One region of the Pseudoalteromonas sp. NSLLW24 genome, then DNA from elsewhere that is predicted to be linked to it. Evidence: predicted binding sites of a transcription regulator. Region 1 holds the regulator's gene; each other region holds the start of a gene.
The links. The regulator sigma-54, encoded in region 1, starts transcription at its own class of promoters, with help from an activator protein. The targets are predictions, from matches to a motif close to GTTGGCACGNNNNTNGNNT.

Region 1 (3,162 bases):
AGCCAGGCAAGTATTCAAGAATATCGTTAAATTCATCTTGTTGTTTAGGGATGTTCCGCACATCAATGCTAACAGCAATTTTATCATAGCTATCAGACACACTGCGAACTAATGAAGGAAGCAAGTTAACTGGAATATTATCTACGCAATAATAACCTAAATCTTCTACAACGCGTAAAGCAACCGACTTTCCAGAACCAGAACGGCCGCTTATGATAATTAACTCCATTTAACACCCTTTATAAAACTATGATTGATTGACAATAACTTGGTAAAGCTCAGTATCTGATTTTGCACTGCGTAACTGTTTACAAAAATCTTTATTGTTTAGTTTATCAGCAATGGTTGCTAGAGTCTTTAAGTGCTGCTGGTTATCGCCATCTGGTACGATGAGTGCGACGAAAATATCAACAGGGCGATTATCGATTGCATCAAAATTTATTGGAGTTTCGCTAACGAGTACTAAAGCCAAAGGCTCTTCTGCACCGCTCATTCTTCCATGAGGAATGGCAATGCCACGCCCTATACCTGTACTACCCAATTTTTCTCTGCTCATTAAAGCATTAAGAATATCTTGTTGCGGTAAATACGGAAGTTTGTCGTGAGCAAGTTCGCTAATGAACTCTAAAATTCTTTTTTTGCTATTAAAAAGGACCGCAGCTTTGCTGCAGTCCTGGCATATAAGTGAGCTTAATTTCATCATATTAGTGTCGAGCAAGCTTCTCTTTGTGTTTAATTACTTGTCGATCGAGCTTGTCGATCAACGAGTCAATGGCGGCATACATATCTTGATGTTCTGTAGAGGCAAATAACTCAGCACCGCTTACGTGTATGGTGGCTTCTGCTTTTTGATTTAATTTTTCTACATCGAGAATGACATGAACATTATTAATATGATCAGAGTGTCTTTCTAGCTTCGCAAATTTGGTATTAATATAGTCTCTTAGTGAATCGGTTAATTCTACGTGACGACCAGTTAAGTTTAGTTGCATAAGCATTACCCTCTTTTTTTGCGTCTTAAATCAAACTTTTACGTTGATTTGACGGTGGAATAGCCAGAGATTCGCGGTATTTTGCGATTGTACGTCTCGCTACTTTAATTCCTTGCTCAGCCAATATATCCGCTATTTTGCTATCACTCAATGGTTTTGCTGAGTTTTCTGCTGCGATTAATTTTCGGATAAGCGCACGGATTGCTGTAGATGAACATTCACCACCGTTTTCGGTGCTTACATGGCTTGAGAAAAAGTATTTAAGCTCAAATATACCACGGGGTGTGTGCATATACTTTTGGGTTGTTACGCGCGAAATTGTTGATTCGTGCATTTCTACCATTTCAGCAACATCATTTAAAACCATTGGTTTCATGGCTTCAGGACCGTGTTCAAAAAAGCCTTGTTGTTGTTTAACAATACAATTTGTTACTTTTAATAGCGTGTCGTTTCTACTTTCTAAGCTTTTAATAAACCATTTAGCTTCTTGTAAATGCGAGCGAATAAACTGGCTGTCACCACTGGATTTTACAGTGCGAGACATTGCCGCGTATTGGCTATTAACACGAATTTTAGGCATGCTATCTGGGTTTAACTCAACAACCCAGCGGCCTTTAATTTTTTTAACTGACACATCAGGAATAACATACTCAGATTCTTCTCTTACAATAGTATCTGCAGGTTTAGGGCTAAGAGTATGTATTAATGTCATTACTTCTTTAAGCTCTTCTTCTTTGAGCTTAGTTTTCTTCATTAATGTACGATAGTCACGAGCAGCTAATAAATCAATATGCTCGGTTAAAATCATTTTTGTTTCATTAATGTAAGGTGTTTCTTTATCAAACTGGTTAAGCTGAATACACAAACACTCTTGTAAGCTACGTGCAGCAATGCCTACAGGATCAAACAGTTGGATGCGTTTTAATACAGCTTCAATTTCATCAAGTTCGACTTCGTTATCATCTTCGTTTTCTTGATTAAAGCTTTCTAAAATCTCTTCGCAGCTTAGTGTTAAAATACCTGAGTCATCGACGGCTTCTACAATAGCAATAGCAATAGCTTCGTCTGTAGGGCTAAATGGCGTTAGTTGTAACTGCCACATTAAATACTCATGGAGCGTTTCAGTAGAGGCGCCTTGGTATATTGATTCGTCTTCAGGCATCGGACCCGATGATGCTGCTGGGGCGGCACTCATGTACTCATCCCAACTAACATCCATAGCCATGTCGTCACTTAGCGTGTCTTTTGCAAGTGCTTCACCACTATCTTGTTCGTATTCGCTTGGAGCATCATCGGCAGATGCGCTAACAGTTATGTCATCTGTATCTGCTTTTTGCTCGTTTTTACCTGCAGCGTCTTCTGAATAGTCTGCTTCTTCAACCTCTAATAGCGGGTTGCTGTCGAGAGCTTCTTGTATTTCTTGCTGGAGATCCAATGTACTGAGTTGCAACAAACGAATAGCTTGTTGCAGCTGTGGAGTCATTGTAAGTTGCTGGCCCATGCGCAGCTGTAGTGATTGCCTCATGTATCTCTAACAATCCTTTTATGTTGTTATAATTAATACTAGCAGATGCTTAAAGACATGGCGTAAATGTTACAGCCTAAATTGCTCGCCTAAGTAAACATCGCGTACTGTTTTATCATTTAATACGTGTTCTGGAGTACCTGATGCAATCAGCTCCCCATGAGAAACAATGTAGGCTTTTTCACAAACATCAAGGGTTTCTCTTACGTTATGATCGGTAATTAATACACCAATCCCACGATTTTTAAGATGTTCTATTATTTTCTTTATGTCTAATACCGAAATCGGGTCAACACCTGCAAATGGTTCATCCAGTAATATAAATTTAGGATCTGCTGCCAGCGCACGTGCTATTTCAACACGACGACGTTCGCCACCCGACAATGCCATACCTTGGCTATCACGAATGTGTTGTATGCTAAATTCATCTAATAATTTATCGAGAGTGTCTTCTCTAGCTTGTTTATTTAACTCTTTGCGCGTTTCTAAAATGGCCATTAAGTTTTGATAAACAGTCAGCTTTCTGAATATTGAAGACTCTTGCGGTAAGTAGCCAATGCCTAATCTAGCACGACTATGCATAGGTAAAAGAGTAATATCGTTATCGTCTATCGATATTTTACCTTTGTCGCTAGGTACAAGTCC
Region 2 (3,162 bases), on a different contig from region 1:
TAATATCGAAGTTAATTCACACGATGAGGTAGGCATGCTACAAGTTGCATTGCATACCATGTTAGAAAATCTCAGAAAAATGATTGGTGAATTATCTAACGTTGCAGTTCAGCAAGGCAGTACAGCAACAGAGCTTGCCTCAGTTACTGAGCAAACTAGCTTAGCAGTTACCGAGCAGCAAGCACAAACTATACAAGTTGCAGCCGCCACTACCGAAATGACTGAAACAGTAAAAGAGATAGCGAGTACAACTGCTAGTGCATCATTATTATGTGAAAATATTCAAAGAATGGCTCGAGAAGGCTCTGAAAATAATGATAGTACTTACAACGCACTTGTTTCTCTTGGAGAAGCTACAAAAAAATCAGCACATGAAGTGACGGAGTTGAAGCATAATTCAGAAAAAATAGTGAATGTATTAGGCGTTATTAAAAAGATAGCTGATCAGACTAATTTACTTGCTTTGAACGCAGCAATTGAAGCAGCTAGAGCTGGTGAACAAGGGCGTGGTTTTGCTGTTGTTGCTGATGAAGTACGAAGCTTAGCTAAGTCTACGCAAGAGTCTACAATGGAGGTTGAAGTGATCATTGAAGCTGTTGTGAGTGCCAGTAACGCAGCTGTTCAAGCAATGACAGACAATGTAGGACAAACAACTCAAGTTCAGGAAATAGCTAAGAAAGCAAACTTAATCAATAGTAATGTAGGCAAAGCAGTAGATGACATTTTTGATATGGTTGTTCAAATTGCAACCGCCTCTGAGCAGCAGGCAACCACCATCGATGAAATATCACGAAATATAGGTGTCATAAATATGGGTATATCAGAGACCGAGCAGGCAGTTAGAGATATTGCACAGTCAAGTAGCGAATTGTCTAGAATGGCAAACGGTTTAAATGATGAGGCCCAAAAGTTTAGTCTTTAACTTACTCCATTAATTTAGAAATCTTTGATTTAATGACGCTAATCATACAGATATAACTACGGTAGGATGTTACAGGGACGTACCATAAAAGACGTAAATAAGCGCGTGCCAAATAGTGCACGCGCATAAATAAATATTAGATTTGGTGAGACACTTTGCAACCGACGAGCTCGTAAATTACAAACTTCCAACATATTTATGTTTTATTCTAACATGTTAAATAACGCTAATTTTGTTACGAATGATTTTTACGCCATCCATATTTTCTAAAAACTTTTGAGCTAGTGCGCGCTGAAAACCAGTTTGTGCTTCACCGTATAAATCTACTTCACCATTTTTTACCTGCACACGAATATCACTTAACGCTAGGTTAGGATTCGTTCGTAGGGTGTTGGTGATAGCTTGTTGTAAGTTAGGTTGAGTGGCTACACTGCTTACTACGGCCATGTTGGTTGCTGCACTTACTTTTGTAGCGCAAGCTAATAAAAATAAACAACAAAATGATACTAAAGCGATAGTTAACTTGAAGCGGTTCATAACTTAATCCTTACATTACAGTGAATAGTGCAGCCACAATATGGAAATTCCATCGGCTAGGTTATCTTTGTAGTTACAATTTCGGTGCCAATATTAACGCTATGAAATATAAGGGATTTTTATTAAGTGGGAATTCAGGTGGGCAAAAATTACATTTAAATGAGTATGAGTTACATGCTTGGGTTACATATGTAACAGGTACAAACAGCAGAGCCTGCAAGGCTTGCATTAAAAAGCCGACAAAAGTCGGCTTAGTATAAAAATGTTTTAGGTTACTTTTTCTTTTTAACCTTAGCCTTTTTCTTAGCTTTCATTTTTACTGGGTCTTTACGCTTTTTAGCCGGTGGCTTAGCTTCTTTATGCTGTGGCTCAACGCCTCTAATTACACGGCGTTTTAACTTTTGCTCAACGTAGCGTTCTACTTTATATAAAATACCAATATCGTGTGCTTCAACTAGCGATATTGCTATCCCTTTTTTACCAGCACGGCCAGTACGACCAATACGGTGTACATATACGTCGGCAGTACGCGGCATATCAAAGTTAATAACGTGGCTGATGTCAGATACATCAATACCACGTGCAGCTACGTCGGTAGCAACTAATATGCTTGTTTTGCCACTGTGGAAGTTTTCCATGGCTTTCATACGTTTGTCTTGTGGCATTTCGCCGCGTAACCACGCTGCTTTTACATCATTAGTTGTAAGTTCGCCAATCAATGTTTCTAAGCGTTCGCGAGTTTTAACAAACACAATCGCTTTAGTTACGTCAGGATTTTTTAGCGTATTAACTAATAATTCAAGTTTGTGATGATAATCGTCGGCTAAATGTACCCATTGGTGAATTTTAGCCTTTTCTTTACGTGACGATTCGGCTTCTAATAGAGCTGGGTCGTTTAATGTTTTTTCAGCAAACCTTTCTACGCTGTCACCTTCAAGTGTTGCTGAGAATAAAAAACATTGGCGACGATTTTTAGCTTCGTCACAAATACGGCTCATTTCTTTTTTGAAACCCATATCTAACATGCGATCTGCTTCATCAATAATAAGCATTTCTACGTGTTCAGCATGAAAGTTTTCGGTTTCTAGGTATTCCATTAATCGACCTGGTGTGGCGATTAAAATATCGTTATTTTTTTCAAAAATTTCTTTATGCGTGCCGTAGTTAATACCGCCTGTTACTACACCAATTTTTAGGTGTGTGCGTTTAGCTAGCAGTTCACATTGTTCATGAATTTGATAAGCCAGCTCACGAGTCGGGGTCATAACGAGTACGCGCGCAAAACCAGGGTCACGACGTGGGAAATCCAGTAAGTACTGAATAGCCGGAATTAAAAATGCCGCTGTTTTACCTGTACCAGTAGGCGCAGATGCTAAAATATCGCGCCCCTGTAGTGCTTCAGGAATAGCTTGTTGTTGAATGCTGGTTGGCGTCTCGTAGCCCATTTTATTAATGGCATCGAGTAGCTTGTTATCAAGATCAAATTCAGAAAATTGCATAGAGTGTCTAAAATAAGGGACAATTACCCTGATTATACGCGCTATGCTGCGCTTGGTGAATGAAAAGGTGAAAAAATGTCTGGTTTTGTATTTAAACAATTTAAAGTTGAACACGACCACTGTGCAATGAAAGTTTCTACCGATGGCATTTTGCTTGGCGCATGGGCTAATTTAAGCGGTGCAAAGTCATTACTTGATATAGGC
Region 3 (3,162 bases), on a different contig from region 1:
CTTGTTTAACTCCTTGGCCTTCTTGAACAAATATTTTATCTACTCGGCCTGTCACTTCAGAGCGTAATTGCACTTGTGTATTAAAAACTAAATTACCTGAAGCCATTATTGAGTCAGCAATGTCGCCAAGCTCTACTTGAGCAATATTTACTTCGGCTTGTTTTTCATCGCCAGAGATTTGCTTTGACACAATTAGGGCTATAAATGCGCCTACAGCGAGTGTGATGATTATTGCTTTTTTCATTTTTATCTATCCGTGAATTAAGTAATACGGAGGCAATACATACCCCCATCTAGTGGTTACATTGCTGCAATGACTGCCCAAATACCAAAAATAATGATTGAAGGAAGTGCAGAGAATAGGAGTGCTTTGTTAGTTGAAAAATTAGTCCAGCATTTTAAGCCGATCATTCCCAGCGCAATGCTCCAAAAGCTAAATAAATTTATTGATTCTAATAAGCTATAAAAAGGATGGCCAATTTCAAGCCCTATTATTAATTGGTTAATAGATGCGTAGCTAAATACGGCTTGTTGAGATATTTGATCTGTACTTGCACTTAGTACAAGAGCAATTGTGCCTAGGCTTGAAATAACAACTGGCATCATTGTCCAGGTAGAGAATCCATACCAAGCTCCGTAGCTATGTTCTGATTCAGGATCTTGTTTAGCCACAAGCATATAATAAAGTGCCATGAGTGCATTCATGATAGCCAGCGCAATTACGCCGCCAAACAGAGCAAACCAAATTTGGTTTTCTGCATTTAGCTCTATACTTTGACGAATTGCTTTTTGCTCGCCAATTGTTGCATCTATACTTGATGCTGCTACTTGCTCATTAATCAAAAACTGCATATCAACACTAGAGTAAAAAATATAAACACTAGCGATACTAGCAAGGGTAATACATATAAATGCTAACCATGACCAACCTTTGGCGTGTTCAACACCATTGAAAGCTTTACTAGGATTTATATAAATATCGAGTAGGGCGCTAAACGCGTTAGGTGATTTCATTATTATTCCTTTATACCTATTTTATGGCTAGGCAGTTATAAATGCCCAGTGACTAAGTAATAGAATAAAGGAAAAAGTATGTATTGTTTTTATTCAATTGTAACGGTTTGTTAACAGATGTGAGGGGGCTTGTTCAAAAACGAGAAAAGGGCCAAAAGGCCCTTCGTGTTGCAGCAAGTAACACATTCTTTCTTATAAATTAAAGTCTACAGAATAAGCAACGTAAGCTTTAATATCTGAATCATCCATATCTGTATCAGACAAACCAAAAGTAAAACCGTCTTTCGAAATTGATACACCGTAATCTAAGATATTATCATCGCCAATAAAGTCACCAGAGTAATGGCCTAAGTGAAGTGCCATTTCAGTGCCGTTACTGCCAACAGCAAAACCGTAATCAGCTGTTAGGTAAAGTGAATCACCAAAGTCTGTACCATCACCACTTGCAGCTGATGTTGCAAGTACTGAAGCACCAAATGTAAAGCCTTCAACACTGATGCTACCGTAAATTTCAGAGAAATCTGCGTCAGCCTCAGAAGCGGCATCTGGGTAAGCGTAATAAATATAGCCAACATCGTAGCTAACGCTTTCGTTAATGTCGCCACCAAAGCCTGCGTATAAATCAAGCTCATAGGTCATTTCATCTGCCCACGATGCATTTGAAGCCCAAGTACCTGCATAAAAGCCCGATTCATTGGCGTAATCAATACCGCCTGAAATAGCTGCATCGCCCCCAGTTTGCTCTTGACCACGCCATAAGTAGTTTGATGTTGCCGCTGCGTTTGCTGTTACTTCAGCATGTACGGCTGTTGACGTTAAAGATGTTGCGCCCATTAATGCTATAGCACTTATAGCGATGGTTTTTTTTAGTTTTAGCATGTCCATTTCCCGTTATATGATTTTTGCTCGCCAAGGTTTTTATTATGTATTCGGAACCTTTAGGCTGACGGCTTTTTATTGTTTAACTAACGGGATAATTGCACTGTATGTGCCAGCTTCATTATTTTTTATTAAAAATTATTTTTTATTTATTAAAAACATGAGCTTGAATTTTATGAATAGGATGGGGATATAACATGAAGGAAGATGTTGCGCACATTGCTGGTGCATAAATTAACCTAGCCGCACCATAAAAGTACGGCTAAATTAGAAGATTTTAACCGAATATAGTGCGCATAAGGCTAATTGTTTCGTTTACGCTGCGACCTTTTTGTACTTCACTCACAATTGAATCACGTTTACTGCGAATGTGTTCAGGAATATCGTCAGCAGCAAGAGCACGGTCTACTAAAATTTCTGCAGACTCTTTACCTCTACGCTGAGTTTTACCTGTTGTAGTTGTAGTACGTTTAGGCTTGGTTAGCAGTTTAATGTAGTTAGAGTTATCTGGTGTTTTAGCATCAGCGTAGTGAAAGAAACATGGAATTAATGCTTTAATAGCAACCAATTGTTCTTCTAACTCATTACTAGGTTTAGCCATTTTGTACCATGACATAGCTTGAATACCTTTTACGATATCTTGCCAGTAACGCTCAAAATCACTATTTTTAAGTTTAGAAACACCAAGAGCACCACATAATGCATCTAATCGATTATTTGTAATCGGAGTAAATAAATCAGGGCGACGCATTGCAAGCAGTCGTGTTGCAGGCGCAAGTGTTGGTTTTTCGTTGTTGTCGGTGAATATTTTTGAATAAGCAGCAACAAATTGTTGATATTCGTATTGAGTAATATCACCTTCAAGTGGAATATTTACTAGTGCATCGTCAAAAGCACCTGGTAAATCACCAAGCATTTGATGGAAGCTCTTTGCACTCTTTGTAGATGCAAACCATTCAACGTCAAAGTTGTATGTGCTTGGATCAAGTGATGCCATGTGCTTACCGCTAAACGCAAGTAAGTCTTCAGGAATCATATCTTTAAGAGATTGTTCACGAATGCTTTTGATGTAGTCTACCAAACGAAGCTGTTCATCAAGTGCAATAACGTCTTTGTGTTGTTCTACAAATACACTTACAACAGGCCACGGAGCAATACGTAAAGTTTTAACCTGTAAAAAGCTGATAGCTGAAATAAGCTGATCGTGTAGCTTCTTAAGTACTGGTAACTGCTGTGGCTCTAGCAAATCGTAGTTCATACGATCTCTGC

Region 2: I6E72_RS07660 (BON domain-containing protein) is a predicted target of sigma-54. The motif match lies at 1,533-1,551, and genes of this name have one in related genera.
Region 3: I6E72_RS17000 (TorF family putative porin) is a predicted target of sigma-54. The motif match lies at 1,992-2,010, and genes of this name have one in related genera.

The regions. Positions count from the first base shown of each region.
Region 1 is NZ_JADYWQ010000009.1:27,641-30,802, forward strand. Features, by position in the region: gene rapZ (RNase adapter RapZ) at 1-229, opposite strand, end outside; gene ptsN (PTS IIA-like nitrogen regulatory protein PtsN) at 248-700, opposite strand; gene hpf (ribosome hibernation promoting factor) at 705-992, opposite strand; gene I6E72_RS10995 (RNA polymerase factor sigma-54) at 1,018-2,517, opposite strand; gene lptB (LPS export ABC transporter ATP-binding protein) at 2,587-3,162, opposite strand, start outside.
Region 2 is NZ_JADYWQ010000005.1:287,796-290,957, forward strand. Features, by position in the region: gene I6E72_RS07655 (methyl-accepting chemotaxis protein) at 1-922, shown strand, start outside; gene I6E72_RS07660 (BON domain-containing protein) at 1,139-1,459, opposite strand; gene srmB (ATP-dependent RNA helicase SrmB) at 1,732-2,958, opposite strand; gene I6E72_RS07670 (tRNA1(Val) (adenine(37)-N6)-methyltransferase) at 3,034-3,162, shown strand, end outside.
Region 3 is NZ_JADYWQ010000019.1:74,116-77,277, forward strand. Features, by position in the region: gene I6E72_RS16990 (efflux RND transporter periplasmic adaptor subunit) at 1-244, opposite strand, end outside; gene I6E72_RS16995 (YIP1 family protein) at 301-1,014, opposite strand; gene I6E72_RS17000 (TorF family putative porin) at 1,207-1,893, opposite strand; gene I6E72_RS17005 (hypothetical protein) at 2,171-3,162, opposite strand, start outside.